3 regions of the Photobacterium carnosum genome follow, and region 2 is predicted to be linked to each of the others. Evidence: predicted binding sites of a transcription regulator. Region 2 holds the regulator's gene; each other region holds the start of a gene.

Region 1 (5,930 bases), on a different contig from region 2:
ACTCTATGGTCATACGCTATCTGAAACAGCACGGATACAATTAAAACAATGGATGATGGACAATAAAGTCTCTGATCCATTATTACGCGCCGCCTTACCCGCGGGTTGGTATATTGCCGATCGTTCAGGTTACGATAGTAACTATGGCTCACGAGGAATTACAGCGGCAGTATGGCAACAAGGTAAACAGCCCATCATGATCAGTATTTATTTAGCTCAAACAGGAAAACCAATGGCTGATCTTAATACGACGATAGCAAAAATTGGGCAATTGATTTTTACGCATTTAAAATAAATACCATAAAATGATATAACAAAGAGGGATCTTTTTAGATGCCTCTTTGGCTATTGTTTATAGCATTACTTTCAGATTAGATATCAAATGTATTTATCTATTGCAGGTCTAATGAATTTTTTTGAGATGCTGCTAACTTTTATCCATAATATTTTAAATCTATTACACTGACTTTTTGATGTCATTACTCTATATCATCATGCATTATATAAGGATAACAATATGTTAAGTTGTCACCAACATGATTATATCGAAATAGCGTGTATGCATCATTTGAACATTGATCTAACGTTGAATGACGGTAGCCATCTTATCGGTATTGCACACGATACGTTTTATAATCAAAACCGTGAAGAGTGTATTGTATTAGTTATTAATCATCAGCAACAATTAGTCGTATTAGATGATCTTTTGTCTATGACAGCAATAATAGCAAACCCATATTTTGATACGATAAATTTCAAATAACCACTTGATTAATAATAAATTTACATTGTAAATGCTATTGATATTCATATTTATTGCTTAAAACAAAAATGGCGTTTCTATTTTAGCTAATAGAAACGCCATTTCTAATTATTGCTACCATATAGGTAATTATGCAAACTTCATTTCCCCGTTGTCATCAAGATAAAGTGCTGCTTTTGCTTGACCAATCAATTGAGCTGCATAAGACGGTGTTACAGCACGTAACTCACCTTTAACTGATAAAAAAGTACCTTCCCAAGCTTGATCGCGGTATTTGCCTGATTCTAAAATTTCAATAATAACTTTCATGATTAATCTCAACGTCTAATAAATAATAAAATAATGACAAAACCCTAAGGTACCTCGTCTTCTTTTAGAATCTACCAGCATTAAATTAATTGTCATCCCATGTAAATTGCAACGTTAGATACACAAATAGAATGAATTAAAAATCACTGTCCTAAAAAAGCGAAAATTCTCATAATATTTTATATTCGTGATTAAATCACACCATAAATAACTAATCGTAAATGATTGATTTTAAATATAAATAATCATTTAAATAGCATTGAATAATGCTGTTTTATCACTGTATCTATATTTCGATAATTTATTCATTAATTATTCAACAGAGACAAAATGTAAATCGCGTAAAGCAAGTTTCCATTTTTGATCAATACAACTTATCAAAACTGATAAAAAAGAGCACTTAACAACCATTCCGATGATGGATTAACAAATGATACCTATTATATTAAACATAAAAAAACCCGCGTTTAATACGCGGGTTAATAATAACTAACTAGCAATTAGTATTCGGTTAAATAGCCCAACCACCCGCGTAAAACGCAACTAATGCGATTGCGATAATTACCGTGCCGATGTTTAAACGTTTAAAATCACCTGATACCACGCGTCCAATCACTAAACTCACAAAGCCAAGCATAATGCCCGTAACAATATTGCCCGTTAGCACAATAAAAACAGCACATAACAACCCAGATAACGCATCAACAGAATCGTTCATGTCTAGCTTGCTAACATTACTTAACATCAATAAACCAACATACATTAATGCAGGAGCCGTTGCGTAAGCAGGAACCAAATAACTTAATGGCGCTAAAAATAACATCACCACAAACAACAACCCAACCGTTGTTGCTGTTAAACCTGTTTTACCGCCAGCCGCAGTACCCGCCGCAGATTCAATATAAACAGCGGCAGGTGAACCACCGACAAAGCCTGCAAAAATACTACTAACGGAATCGGCAGTTAATGCTTTACCGCCACTAATAATATTACCGCGTTCTGTCAATAAATTAGCCTGACCTGCGACTGCACGAATCGTACCTGTCGCATCAAAAATAGCCGTCATCACTAACGCAAGCACTGTCGGCAAGATCACTGGATTAAGCGCGCCCATAATATCCATAGAACCAATTAAAGAACCTTCACCACCAAATGTCGGCAGCGCAAAGAAGCCATGGTATTTCACATTAGGATCAAATATCAGACCAAACACTGAAATAGCAACAATCACCAAGAGAATACCACCAGGCACACGACGTTTTTCAAGTCCTAGAATTGCCGCTAATCCTACTAATGACATAATCACGGGTAATGACATAAAATGACCAAAAGCGACCGGTAAACCCGCTTGTGGATTTTTAATCACTAAACCAACACCATTGGCTGCAATCAATAATAAGAACAATCCAATACCGATACCCGTACCATGTGCGATCCCTGTTGGCATGTTTCTCATGATCCAACCACGAATGCCGGTCACGGTGATCAGAGTAAATAAGACCCCCATTAAAAATACAGCACCAAGAGCAACAGGAATACTGACCCCTTGCCCAAGCACTAAACTAAAAGCCGTAAATGCCGTGAGTGATATAGCACAGCCAATAGCCATTGGTAATCGAGCCCATAAGCCCATCAGTAATGAACCAAATGCAGCAACTAAACAAGTTGCGATAAATACTGCACTTTGATTAAAACCAGCGGCACCTAACATGCTTGGTACAACAATGACTGAATATACCATGGCTAAAAAAGTTGTTAACCCAGCAATAATCTCTTGTTTAACACTACTGCCACGCTCAGATATTTGAAAATAACGATCTAAACCGCGAGTTGATGAACTTTGGGTATTAGGTGTACTGTCAGCAGACATGATGTCTTCCTATAATTTTCTGATTTTAATCCGTTCTTATTGGCTATAAATAATCAATATAGCCAACGCAAACGTTTACTTTTTTTAAAAAAGAAAAGGTTGAAGCGATTTTACCTTCAACCTTTATGTGATCTTTACCTAAATATGATACCTAGAAAGCAACCATCACCGCCACCATAAACTACTTTTTTACTCAAAAAAATAAAGCCCCCACTAACATCATAAAAAAAACTCATCATCACAATTAAAAAATATTCCTACAAAAATTGTGATGAGTATAACAAAAACCTAATAACTAATTTTTTAATAGAAAAATATTCTATATATCCTTGTTATAAGTAATGATTATATGATTTTTTTCTTTACGACTAGACGTATACTCATCATTACGAACTGAAAGAGAATGTTAGCTAATTATTTGCTCTACAGTGATTTCAATTAGCTTTATCTGTAACTTTTGATGCTTTAATATAAAGCACTAGGTGATTGCAATGAAAAACACACTTTGGCCTGCATTTATTGATGTTGTAAAACGCGACGTTGTACCTGCATTAGGTTGTACAGAGCCAGTATCTGTTGCACTAGCCGCAGCCATTGCCGTCAATAAGCTTAATATAAAACATCAAGATATTACCGCTATTAACGTTCTCGTTTCTGCTAATTTAATGAAAAATGGCATGGGTGTAACCGTACCTGGAACGGGAATGGTGGGTCTAGAAGTCGCAGCTGCAACAGGTGCAGTCGCAGGTGATAGCCAAGCCCAGTTAGAAGTGCTTAAAAATTTAACTACCGAAGATGTTGCTATCGCAAAAGCAATGATCGATAAAAAATTAGTCTCAGTTAGTGTGGCTAATGTCAGTAATATTCTGTATGCCAAAGTAACAGTATTAACGGATCATCATTCAGCAAGTGTCACTATTGCAGATAGTCATACTCATATACTGGCGATTGAAGAAGATGGCATAACGACTTATATTGCCAATCCTAAAAATACCACTCAAACCGCCCAACAAACCGAAAATAGTAATCCTTTTATTAATGCATGTGCGCAAGATATTTTTGACTTCGCAACCCAAGCACCTTTAGCTGATATTCACTTTATTGAGCAAGCTTACCAACTTAACAACGCCCTTTCTATTGAAGGCCTACAAGGTAACTATGGTCTACAAGTGGGTGCTACTTTCCAACGTAATATTGAACGTGGCTTGCTTTCTGCTGGATTATTGACTGACGTATTACTACGTACGGCTGCCGCTTCAGATGCGCGAATGGGCGGCGCGATGAAACCTGCGATGAGTAATTCAGGTTCAGGTAATCAAGGTATAGCAGCAACGATGCCTGTCGTTGTTGTCGCTGAATTTATTAAAGCTGATGAAGAACAACTTATCCGTGCATTAATGTTGTCACATTTAATGGCGATTTATATTAAAAGTCATCAAAACAAATTATCCGCACTATGTGGTGCAACGACTGCATCAATGGGTGCAGTTGCAGGTATGACATGGTTACTTGGTGGTAATATTCAGCAAATCAGCGCAGCAATCAATAGTATGATTGGTGATATCGCAGGTATGATCTGTGATGGTGCAAAAACCAGTTGTGCAATGAAAGTCTCATCATCAGCAGGCTCGGCAATCAAATCAGCATTAATGGCATTAGATGGCCTCGGTGTTACAGGAAATGAAGGAATTGTTGCACATGACGTTGACAGCACTATCCGCAATCTTTCAGCATTAGCTAACGGTTCAATGACACAAACAGATATTCAGATCCTTGATATCATGGTTAATAAATAGCCATACATTCTCTAATGTAGTGGCGAACTCCTCTAGATTTATAGAAAAAGTCAGATAACTCGTTTGCTTTTTTATGTTTATCTAGAGGATTATATTGTCTTATTTCGATAATCCTCAGCAAAAAACAGTTAAAACCGCATTTATCTCCTTATAAATATTCCTTTTAGCTATATGTAATTACCTCTAGTTATTTAAAAAACACGTCATTAGCGCAATAATCCTCTCATAAACAGCGTAAACACTATTAGAAAAACCGCCATCTACATCAATAATAATCGTACGATCCTACACTTTGCCATTCTGACATTTTGTGTGTTTTATGCTTCGCGACCATTTTTGATACGTGGTTCTAAAATATTTAAAAAACATAAACTTAAAGCATATTTCATGAGCAAACCACACTCTTTTTTACTGCTATTTGGTTATAGTTTGACTGCTTTATATTTCTAACAAAACGCAAACAAGGTCGGCAATGCTGGCTTCAAAATAATAAGCCAAACACGGTGTTTTGGTTAACTATTCAAGGCTGAAATTAATATGAACCAAACAGTCAATATATCTCCAACCACAGAGAAAATGCCCCTACATGTTCGAGCTAATATGAGCAAAGAACAATGGCAACAAGCGATCAAATTTGACAATATCGACATCGGTTGGATTGTGATGAGCATTGGTATGGCCGTTGGTGCGGGTATCGTATTCTTACCGGTTCAAGTTGGCGTTATGGGATTATGGGTATTTTTACTTTCAGCCGTGATTGGTTACCCTGCAATGTATTTATTCCAAAAACTATTTATTAATACATTAGCTGAGTCAAAAAAATGTACCGATTACCCTGGGGTTATTTCTGGTTATCTAGGTAAAAACTGGGGAATTGCATTAGGTATATTATATTTCTTAATGCTAGTAATTTGGGTCTTAGTTTATTCTTTGACTGTCACCAATGATAGTGCCTCTTATTTATATTCTTTTGGTATAACGAAAACCCATCTTAATGATAATGTTTTTTATGGCTTAGCACTGATTAGCTTATTAAGTTATATCGGCTCTAAAAGTGAAAAGTTCTTATTTAAAATATCTGGCTTTATGGCGGTTACAGTACTGATTTTAGTTGCTGTTATGGGGGTTTTATTAGTCCCACAGTGGAGTCTTGCTAATGTTACCCCAGTTGAAAATTGGGGATTAATGCTTA
Region 2 (5,930 bases):
CCCATTTTATGACGTTCAATAAGAGTGACTTCTGCTTTTACTGCTGCGGCAATATACGCACTAACTAAACCACCTGAACCAGCCCCAATGACAACTAGATTTTGATCAAAGCGAGCGGGTTTTTGCCATTGTTTGTATTGTTTTTTCATTGTCATTGTTTTCATTATCCATTTTGTAAGTAATGGGAAGAGGCCGAGTAGAACTAAAGAAAATAAAACGGGAACTGAAACTATACCACTGAGTGAGTCTATTTTCCCAAGTTGAGTACCTGCATTAATATAAACCGCAGTACCTGCAAGCATGCCTAATTGGCTGACCCAGAAAAAAGTACGGGTTTTAATTATGGTTAAGCCCATTAAAAGATTAATAAGGAAAAAAGGAAAAACCGGAATTAAACGTAAGCTCAGTAGATAAAAGCCTCCTTCTTTCTCAATCCCATTATTGAGTGTGGTTAAGCGATTACCAAATTTTGTTTGTACCCAGTCACGTAATATAAAACGACTAGAAAGAAATGCTAGCGTTGCACCAATTGTGCTGGCAAATGACACCATAATCAGGCTTGCCCAAAAACCAAATAATGCAGCACCTAATAAGGTTAATATCGACGCGCCAGGAATTGAGAGGGCAGTGACTAAAATATATAAACTAAAAAAGCTGATATAAGCCGTAATTGGATTTTCAAGGATATGATGCTGTAGCGTTAATTGCTCTTGCTTCGCAGCGTCAAGTGTAAGAAATTGACCAAGATCGAAATAGAACCAAGTGCCAATAATTGCCAAGATAACAGTAAGTAATAATATTTTATTCCGTTTCATTATTGCTCCTTAATTATTCTTTATTATCTGCAGTAGAAGAGGCTTGAGCCGTTATATTCTGCGGTGAATTTGATGTTGATTGGGGTTGAATCGGTAATGAGCAAAACCCTTGAGCTGGTACATCAAGCGCAGTATTAAATTTAGCCGATAAATTTTGAAAACTGACTAATGCAGTTATTTCAATAATATCATCACTGCTATACCACGTTGCGAGTGTTGCTAGCATTTCATCACTGACTTGTTGGTCACTAAGGGTCATTGCTTCTGTATACGTCAATATCGCTTGTTCTTGTTCTGAAAAATGTTCAGAAGTTTGCCAATGGGCTAGTGCTTTAATTTTTTCTAATGAATGACAGCGTTCGGCTAATTTCATTCCATTAGCATCAACACAAAAAGCGCAGTTATTAAGTTGTGATACGCGGACGCAGACTAACGATCGCATAACGGCATCAATGGGGGATTTTTTACGATCAAGATAACCAAAGAACAAAGCCACTAACCAAAAAAGTACAGGTTTTCGTCCCCATAATTTAGCTGGATTGAGTATTTTGCCGAAATGGCGTTTTTGCAACCACAGTACCGGTTTGACCCACAATGAAAATGTTTTTTTGGTTAATATACGCAAGGTATGTCCTTATTAAATGAGAATCACATCGACTCTTAAGTAGCAAGACCGAGGTAACTAATATTGTATTTCATTTAATGACAAAATTTTTTTTTATTCAAAACATTATTGGAAATAATAAATAACAAATAATAATAACGAAAGTCATAATCGTTACATTAAGAGCAAAATGTGACGTGCGTATGTTATTTTTTATGATTAATAATAAAAAATAGTTAATAAAAGGTTTTATTTTATGGTTGTGACGGGGTTTGTAGAAATTAATGAATAAATATTTTATTTTCTTATTCTTTTTATGTGTTTAATTTACTTGTTCAATAAATGTACATTTTAGCGTGCGTTTATCATGTTTATTGATTTGGAATGGGTAATGTAAGGATTGTGTAGGGGTAGATACGTGTATTTGTTGGATAAATTAAAGAGGCACTGGGCCTCTTTATTCTTAAGCGTCACTTAGCCAGTTGACGGATATTTATTATAGTTTAGCTAGCAGTTCATTGCGTCTGCTTTCTGGTATTACTGACCAATGTTGGCCATGTATAGCGCCTTCCAATGCCCATAGTAACTCTAAACTTAATGATGCCTCTTGTCTTTTTTGTAATGCCTTATAGGCGTTGAGTGCACCAATATCATAGAGTTGATCAATCGTTTGAATTCCGACTTTTTTAAGCATCCTCTCATTTGAAAGCCGTAGGTTAGGTAAATCTTTTATTCTATCCGGAGTGCAACATTCTTTTGCTTTTTTATCAGCTTGTGCTGCTTCAAGAGAATATTTTGCTTGCTCTATTATTTTTTCAGGTTCTTCCCACCATTCATCAAGAATAGCGTAATGTTTTGTTCTGACGGGAAAACCTCGTTTTTCATAGATATAGGGTTTTAAACCCGCTTGTTTAAATTCCTCTTTTGTTTTTGCATTTGCTCGTAGATGGAGTTTATTATTAACGACCAGTGCGAACATTGTCTCACCTGCGAAAATACCAAAGCCACCAAACATGGAGCGAGATCTAACGTTGCCTAAATGATCTAATAGCTGTAATGAATTTTTTAATATTGGTTTGTCCATACTTCTACTCGGTGAATAAATGAGTGTCACCTAACATTAAAGTAGTTGTAAATTTACTTTATTATTAAAGTTATTTACGAGATAAATTGCCTACTCTAAATCATCCATGCATTACTCTATAAATAATACTATCAATAGTGAAGTATTATTTATATTTTGTAAGTCTTTTGCTTACTATTATATGTGTTTACAAGGTTCATTATATTCGATCTTTTAAAAAGGTAAGTTTTAATATTAATGACAGCTGATGAATCTGTGAGATTGCTCATGTTTTCTGACGGTAAGGATAGCGACGGTAGAGATAAGGATTGGATTGATTACGAATGGATGAAAAAGCCAATAGAAATATTGGCTTGATAAATAGGTTGTTATATTAGCGTAAATCTTTTACAGACTTGCGTTCAACGATTGCAGGTGCCATTTCAAAAATTTGACGCTCATGATCTTTGTTCTTCATTCGGTCCATTAGAATTTTAATGGCGGTTTTACCTAAACGACGTTTTGGCTGGTGGATTGTCGTTAATGGCGGTGCGAAGTAAGGTGCAAGATCAATGTTATCGTAACCAATAATTGAAATATCATCAGGAACACGTAACCCAGCTTGCTCAAAGGTACTAATAAGTGCCATTGCCATGATGTCATTAAAACAGAAAATAGCCGTTGGGCGCTCGGTCATTGCAATATATTTTTCAGCCGCTATAACCGCTGAATCACACTCAAAGTCACCTTCAAGGATCCAATCTTCGTTAACGGCTAAGTTAGCTTCAGCCATCGCTTTGTTGAAGCCTTTTAAACGTTCACGACAAGTGGTTTTCTCATTATGGCCAGATAAGCAACCAATGCGACTATGACCATGGTCAATAAAATATTTAGTCGCAAGATAGCCACCTTGCTCGGCGTTATCCTGAATTTTATCAGTATGTGGGCTTTCTGGACCCCAGTCCATTACAACCATAGGTAGGTCTTTTTGGCGCTCAAGCAGATCCAATAGTTTCTGATCAAGATCAGAACACATCACTAATAAGCCATCGACACGCTTTTCTGCAAGCATACGTAAATAATCATATTGCTTAGAAAGATTACCTTCAGTATTACATAAGATGAGTGTGTAACCTTCGCGGTAGCAGTACTCTTCAACACCATGTACAACTTCAGCAAAAAAAGGGTTAGTTGATTTAGTTACTAGCATACCAATAGTGCGAGTGGTATTACATTTTAGACTACGCGCAACAGCACTTGGTGCGTAATTAAGCTCTTCAACAGCAGCCAGTACTTTTTTTTGTGTGGCTTCTGCGACAAAGCGCGTTTTATTGATTACGTGTGAAACTGTTGTCGTTGAAACTCCAGCCATACGTGCAACATCTTTAATGGTCGCCATATTTATTCTTCTAATAATGAGTGCTAGAGTTGTTTCTAGCTAATTCTGTGGTACCAAATTGAATAATTACTGAGATGAATATAATTCAATGTATTTACGTAAACTCTCTCGTTAATTATTCAATTTGGCACCGATAATGTTTTATTACATACTTAAATGGTATTAACACCAAAAACCGCATTTGTTTGCGGCTTTTATAATTATTGCATATTTTTCAAGTGTAATCGCTTGCGTTCACATTTTACTGAGTGTTACGCGTAGTGCAACGTTTCAATTGTCTTGGAGTAAATTATTTGATAGCTATCAACAAAAAAACGTTAATTTCAGTAATTTTATCGTAAGGTTACTAAAATTTACTAGGTACGATCAACATAATATTATGATAGTAGATAAGGATAACCATGGACAGGATGAGGATGTACAGAAACGTGCCAGCCATAGATGCTATGAATTATTAGGGGGGTTAATGCTTGCCATGGTGAACCATCGGCTTGAATTTTACCATGCTGAATAATAACCATCCGTTGAGCATATTGTGCGGCTAAGTTGAGATCATGTAATACAATAATAACCGCCGCACCTTTAGCCGCCATTATTTGTGCCATTTGTAATGTTTTATGCTGGTGAGCTAAATCCAAGGCTGATGTCGGTTCATCTAACATTAGAATGCATTTATCATGTGCTTGGCTTAATTGGGTTAAAACGCGTGCGAAATGGATCCGTTGTTTTTCACCACCAGATAACGTTGGATATAAGCGTTGAGCAAGATGAATGACGTCAGTATCTTGCATGGTTTGGGTAGTAATTCGGTCAATTTCTTGACGTGATAAACATAGCGGCATCGTACCAAGCTCAACCACTTCTTTACAGGTAAAGGCAAATGAGAGCGAACTGTGTTGCGGCAAAATACCTAAATGACACGCTAGTTCAGATCGTTGCCAACTATTTATATCACGATCAAAAAATGCAACTTGACCACTTTCAGGCTCTATTTCACCGCACAGTATTTTAAGAAGGGTACTTTTACCTGCACCGTTAGGCCCGAGTAGTGCTGTTATTTCTCCTGCTTTTATATCGATACTAAAATTATCTAATAAGACTTTACCCGCCAGTGTTAACTGTAAATTACGTGCTGAAATTACAGTTGAGCGTGCTGAGGTTGCCGTCATGCGATTCTGCCTTTTTGTTTATTAAGTAGATAAATGAAGAATGGAGCGCCTAAAATGGCGGTAATAATACCCACGGGGAGTTCTTGCGGTGCAAACGCACTACGGGCGATCATATCGGCAACGAGTAAAATCAATGCGCCTAAAATAGCTGAAATGGGTAAGAGGGTTTTATGATTAGGACCTGAAATCATGCGTCCTAAATGGGGGATCACCAGACCAATAAAGCCAATCGGACCCGTAATAGCAACAGTAATACCTACACCCGCAGCACAGACAATAATTAAACTACGCTTTAGATGTTGAACATTTACCCCCATATGACGAGCTTCAGCTTCGCCCAATAAAAACGCATTAAGCGCATTTGCTTGGCGATAACAATAATAATAAATGACGACGAGGCTCACAAAAGCGAGGCCAATATTCGGCCACGTCGCTCCTGCTAACGAGCCCATTGACCATAAAGAAAAATCACGTAGCGCTTGATCATTCGCAATATAGTTAAGTAACCCAAGACCTGCACCCGAAATCGCTCCAATTGCCACACCCGCCAATAGCATTACCACGACAGATGTACCATTTTTATCGGTGCCAAGGTGATACACCAAATAGGTACTAATAGCGCCACCCAAAAAAGCGAAGAAGGGCACAGCACCAATATTCATTAATAAAGGATATTGCGTCATTAACGGGGTAAATAAAATGATCGCAAAAGCTGCGCCTAGGCCAGCACCTCCTGAAATACCAATAATACCTGGGTCTGCGAGGGGGTTACGAAATAATCCCTGTAGAACAGCACCGCAAATAGCCAGTATTGCCCCGATAGCAATACACAATAATGTTCGTGGTAGACGTATTTGATGGATCACGAGATCAATATGAG
Region 3 (5,930 bases), 210 kb from region 2:
CTTCAATATGGGTGCGATGGAGAATAAAGGTCTGAATGTCTTTAACTCTAAGTTTGTATTAGCAAATCCAAACACGGCAACAGATACTGATTATCAAGGCATTGAAGCGGTTATCGGTCATGAATATTTCCACAATTGGACAGGAAATCGTGTTACTTGTCGTGATTGGTTCCAATTAAGCTTAAAAGAAGGCTTAACGGTTTTCCGTGATCAAGAGTTTTCTTCAGATTTAGGCTCTCGACCTGTTAACCGTATTGCCAATGTACGTATTGTACGTGGCCCTCAATTTGCTGAAGATCGTGGCCCAATGTCACATCCGATTCGTCCTGAAAAAGTCATTCAGATGAATAACTTCTATACATTAACCGTGTATGAAAAGGGCAGTGAAGTGATCCGTATGCTGCATACCTTATTGGGTGAAGCAAATTTCCAAGCAGGCATGAAGCTATACTTTGATCGTCATGATGGTACAGCAGCAACCTGTGATGATTTCGCACAAGCAATGGAAGATGCTTCTGGGATTGATTTAAACCGTTTCCGTCGTTGGTACAGTCAAGCCGGTACACCTGTTGTTAGTGTATCAACCGCTTATGATGCATCAGCGAAGAGTTACGCTGTCACTATTAAGCAGCAAACGCTACCAACAGCCGAGCAAGTTAAAAAGCAGCCACTGCATATTCCGTTTGATATTGAACTATACAATAGCAAAGGTGAAGTGATTGCCTTACAAATCAATGGCGAAACAGTACATAACGTACTTGATGTAAAAGAAGCCGAGCAAACATTTGTATTTGATAATGTTGAAGAACTGCCTGTTATCTCAATGCTACGTGAATTCTCTGCGCCTGTTATTTTAGAATATAACTACACAGACGATGAGTTAATTTTCTTAATGGTTAATGCATCAAATGAATTTGCTCGTTGGGATGCGGGACAAATGCTATTGGCTAAATATATTCGCCAAAATGTTGAGCAAGTACAACAAGGTCACAGTGTAACGTTACCTGACGCTGTGATTGATGCGTTCCGTGGCGCATTACTGGACGAAAACCTTGATCCCGCTTTCATTGCCGAAATGCTAACGCTGCCGAGTGAGAATGAAATTGCTGGTTGGTATACTACGGTTGATGTTGATGCGATTAATCAAGTTGTAGGTGCATTTACCCAATTACTTGCTTCTGAAATGGAAGATGAGTTTAGTGCTATTTATCATAGCTTAACGCAAGGTAGCTATAGCTTAGATCATGCGGCAATGGCACAACGCGCACTGCGTAATAAATGTTTGTCATACCTAGCATATACAGCGCAAGGTAATGCATTAGTTGCTGCGCAATATAAAGCGGCTGACAACATGACAGATACGATGGCTGCAATGTCGGCTGCTAATAATGCCCAACTTGCTTGTCGTGCAGAACAAATGGCTGATTTTAGCGATAAGTGGAGCCATGATGGTTTAGTGATGGATAAGTGGTTTATGCTGCAAGGCACCAATCCTGCGGCTGATGCATTAGCAAATGTGCGCCAGACTATGAACCATCCAACATTTAGCCTGAAAAACCCTAACCGTACTCGTAGCTTAGTGGCGGGTTTCAGTGCTAATAACCCGGTACATTTCCATGCAAAAGACGGTTCTGGTTATGCATTTTTAACTGAAATATTAACGATTCTAAACACCAGTAATCCACAAGTAGCGGCACGTTTGATTGAGCCTTTACTTAAACTTCGCCAATACGATGCTAACCGTCAACAACTGATGCGTGAGCAACTTGAAAAGTTAGCCGAGATGGATAATTTGGCTAAAGATTTGTTTGAAAAAGTACAAAAAACACTTGTTCAAAAATAAGTGATTGATGTTTTAACATGATTGTAAGCGAAAGCCAGTGACTGATTGATAATAGTCACTGGCTTTTATTTTATCTTATCTTATTGTTTTAAAGATTTTATATAACAACGAATGGGGGGATTAGCGATGCGCAGTTTTACGTTTACTATTAATATTAGTTACACTCTTTTTTTGCAACACTATGCGGGTGCTGCCAGTAATGTGGTGGTTGTAACTGATACTGGCTTAAAGCTTCAACTTCCTGCAATAAGACTACGAGGTTTTCTAACCCATGCTGGTATTACAGGAAAATTCCGTGTCATGGTTAATACTGATAATAAATTTGAGACAATTGAACGCCTTTAATGCTTATTTTGGCTTTATTTTATAGGTTATTAAAAATGGCCTAGGTAATGATATTGCATGCTATTTAGCGACGCTGTCACTGTATGTCATCCATAGAATGCCATCATTATTGATATTGTTGTGATTTTGTATGAATAAATAAAGTCAAAATTAAAATGTAAGAGAGGACACGTTCGCAGTTATTAATGAGAATAGCGGCTTTAAAATAATAGCTATAGCAGTAATATACCCCCTGTTTACTCAATATTTTGTCTACATCTTTTAATGTTGCGGGTTAAAAGCATTGGGTTTTATGTTTATCGTAAATGGAATGTATTAATAGGTAACTATTATGTAAGGCTAATGTTCTTAAATGAGTTGCTTTTCTGATCTGTACGAAAACGTTTGCTTTTTGTTATTATTATTTGAAATAAACTCTACTTATAACTCATTGTAAATGTTGATATAAAATATAAGCCTATGTTTTATTGATGATAATCAAACAAATAGGGATTGTATTTAGCCTTGTAACTGTGAATAATACCACCCCGTTTACACGGGATTTTTAATGGAGTTATAATGTTATATCGCATCGCACGATCCGCTATTTTCCAGCTGGATGCAGAAAAAGCACACGACCTCGCTATTCAAAACTTTTCTCGCTTTACTGGCACTCCTCTTGATTTCTTCTATCGTCAACATGTTCCTGAACGTCCTGTTGAAGTTATGGGTATTACGTTTAAAAATCCTGTTGGTCTAGCCGCTGGCCTAGATAAGAATGGCGAATGTATTGATGCATTTGGCGCTATGGGGTTTGGTTTTATTGAAGTTGGTACTGTGACACCACGTCCTCAGTTGGGTAATGATAAACCGCGTTTATTTCGTTTAATTCCTGCTGAAGGTATTATTAACCGTTTTGGTTTTAATAATTTAGGTGTCGATAAACTTGTTGAGAATGTCAAGAAATCGACTTATGACGGTGTTATTGGTATTAACATCGGTAAAAATAAAGACACACCTATTGAAAAGGGCGCTGAAGACTATTTAATCTGTATGGAAAAGGTCTATCAGTACGCTGGCTATATTGCGGTTAACATTTCTTCACCAAACACACCGGGATTACGTTCGCTACAATACGGCGAAGCATTAGATGATTTATTAGCACAGCTAAAACAAAAACAAATCGAGCTTGCTGAATTACATGGTAAGTATGTTCCATTAGCACTTAAGATTGCCCCCGATCTTGATGATGATGAAATTGTTCAGATTTGTGAATCTCTTATTAGTCATAATATTGATGGTGTTATTGGTACGAATACCACATTAGATCGTACCTTGGTTGAAGGCATGGATCATTGTGATGAAATGGGAGGCTTAAGTGGTCGTCCATTACAAAATAAGAGTACTGACGTTATTCGTAAAATGGCGATTGCCCTTAATGGTGCATTACCGATTATTGGTGTTGGTGGTATTGATTCTGCAGTATCTGCGCGTGAAAAAATTCAAGCGGGTGCGCAATTGGTTCAAGTCTATACGGGCTTTATTTATCACGGTCCACGTTTAGTTAAAGACATTGTTAACGGTCTTTAATATAACCGTATGATGTAATAAGACTATTATCTATTTAGCCAAATTGAATGTGATGTTCAATTTGGTTTTTTTATATCTGCAAATTAATAGCCATCAATTTTTTGATTAACATCTGATCTCAATAGTGCTGGTGGCTTTAAGTATTAAAATTAATTGAATGTTATGTCATCAAGTGGTTCATTGTTTTTATAGCAATTTGTATCTAATAAATACCTGATTTGAGTCTGTTTTTTCCTTATGAGAATAGTGATGATATTTTGGATAGTGACGTTTTAGTTGCAAATATTTACGCTGTATTTGTGTTCAAATAACAAAGATAGAATGTTCATAAGGAATCAAAGGCTGCCTTTTTCTGCTAATTAACAAATTGATTGTGGTAAAAACGAGGTATTTAATGTGATTTCAGTTATAATTCGACGCAATATTAGTGTGAAAAGAACGCCATGAATCAATATTTAGCAATTACTTCCCGCGGCCTAGAAAACTTGCTTGCGGATGAACTAGAACAATTAGGTGCACAAGAGATTCAAGTTGTGCATGCCGGTGTCCGTTTTAAAGCCGATCAAGCAATGGCTTATCGTTGCTGTCTATGGACACGTATTTCATCTCGAATCATCCAAGTGTTGAGTGAGTTTAATGTCCGTGACGATATGGACTTATACTTAGGTGCAACGGCAATTAATTGGATGAGCCACTTTGATAGCAATACCCGTATTGTGGTTGATTTCAATGGTACTAACCGTGAAATCCGTAATAGCCAATACGGCGCAATGAAAATCAAAGATGCGATTGTTGACCGCTTTACTAAAGCTGATCTTCGTCGCCCAAATATCGATCGTGAAAATCCAGATCTACGTATTCATATGCGTCTTTCTGGTGAGAAAGGTATTCTTGGCCTAGATATGGCAGGTAGCGGTTTACACCAACGTGGTTACCGTAGTGAAGCCGGTCGTGCGCCATTACGTGAAACACATGCTGCTGCATTAGTGATGAAAAGTGGCTGGACACCAGAAACTGCATTGTTAGATCCAATGTGTGGTTCTGGTACGTTAGTCATTGAAGCTGCAATGATAGCCGCTGATATTGCACCTGGCCTTAAACGTAAGCGTTGGGGCTTTGAGTCAATTAAAGACTTTGACAAAGAAGCATGGTTAGAGATTCATGCTGAAGCGACAGTGAAAGCGCGTCGTGGTCCTTCAAAAGTAACGACAAAATTCTTTGGTCGTGAAATGGATCAACGTGTATTAGCGATTGCTCGTGATAATGCGGGTCGTGCTGGCGTGAAAGGTTTGATTGATTTTGCCTACGGTGATGCAACACAACTGATTCGTCCTGAAGGATTTGAAACAGGCATCATTCTTTGTAACCCTCCTTATGGTGAGCGTTTAGGAACAACATCTGAACTTATCTCATTGTACAAAGAGTTTGGTAACCGTTTAAAACTTGCTTTTGAAGGCTCAGTTGCGGCTATCTATTCTGGCTCGAATGAATTGTTAAGTTGTATGCGTATGCGTGCAGATAAACAATTTAAATTAAGTAATGGTGCCCTTGATTGTGTACTTAAAACATACTTAATTACTGCTGGTAGTGTTAAGAAAGAAGAAGGTGAAGAAGAAGGCGTTATCGTTCAAGAAGACGTAGCTCCTGATTTTGCTAACCGCTTAAAGAAAAATATCGCTAAGTTAGGTAAATGGGCTAAGCGTGAAGGCATTGATTGTTACCGTATTTATGATGCGGATCTACCTAACTACAATGCTGCTATCGATAAATACAATGATTACCTTATCATTCAAGAATACGCAGCACCAAAGACGGTTTCTGAAGAAACCGCTCGTCGCCGTATTATGGATGTATTACGTGCCACGATTGAAGTAACCGGCGTTGAGCCAAATAAAGTTATTTTAAAAGTACGTGAGCGTCAAAAAGGGCGTAATCAATACCAAAAGCTATCAAGTGCAGAACGTCACATGACAGTGGATGAATACGGCATTAAGTTTAAAGTGAATCTTTATGACTACCTTGATACAGGTCTATTCTTAGATCACCGTATTACGCGTCGTATGATTAGTCAAATGGCAACAGGTAAAGATTTCCTTAACTTGTTTGCTTACACGGGCTCTGCAACGGTTCATGCAGCAGTAGGTGGCGCTAAATCAACAACAACAGTTGATAT

What was found. Region 2 encodes PurR, which represses purine synthesis genes. Its sites were predicted from a motif close to TNANGNAAACGTTTNCNTNA; they were not measured.
Region 1: the regulator PurR is predicted to act here: its motif matches at 3,006-3,025, upstream of GLP24_RS13585 (NCS2 family permease).
Region 3: the regulator PurR is predicted to act here: its motif matches at 2,561-2,580, upstream of pyrD (quinone-dependent dihydroorotate dehydrogenase).

What each region holds. Positions count from the first base shown of each region.
Region 1 is NZ_WMDN01000014.1:78,220-84,149, forward strand. It holds gene bla (class A beta-lactamase) at 1-295, shown strand, start outside; gene GLP24_RS13575 (Rho-binding antiterminator) at 518-763, shown strand; gene GLP24_RS13580 (hypothetical protein) at 893-1,072, opposite strand; gene GLP24_RS13585 (NCS2 family permease) at 1,584-2,942, opposite strand; gene GLP24_RS13590 (L-cysteine desulfidase family protein) at 3,434-4,738, shown strand; gene GLP24_RS13595 (SLC5/6 family protein) at 5,315-5,930, shown strand, end outside.
Region 2 is NZ_WMDN01000003.1:102,725-108,654, forward strand. It holds gene GLP24_RS04055 (FAD-dependent oxidoreductase) at 1-815, opposite strand, end outside; gene GLP24_RS04060 (carboxymuconolactone decarboxylase family protein) at 829-1,440, opposite strand; gene GLP24_RS04065 (TfoX/Sxy family DNA transformation protein) at 1,916-2,503, opposite strand; gene purR (HTH-type transcriptional repressor PurR) at 2,877-3,881, opposite strand; gene GLP24_RS04075 (heme ABC transporter ATP-binding protein) at 4,259-5,050, opposite strand; gene GLP24_RS04080 (FecCD family ABC transporter permease) at 5,047-5,930, opposite strand, start outside.
Region 3 is NZ_WMDN01000003.1:316,174-322,103, forward strand. It holds gene pepN (aminopeptidase N) at 1-1,843, shown strand, start outside; gene GLP24_RS05120 (DUF2835 domain-containing protein) at 1,970-2,188, shown strand; gene pyrD (quinone-dependent dihydroorotate dehydrogenase) at 2,747-3,757, shown strand; gene rlmKL (bifunctional 23S rRNA (guanine(2069)-N(7))-methyltransferase RlmK/23S rRNA (guanine(2445)-N(2))-methyltransferase RlmL) at 4,201-5,930, shown strand, end outside.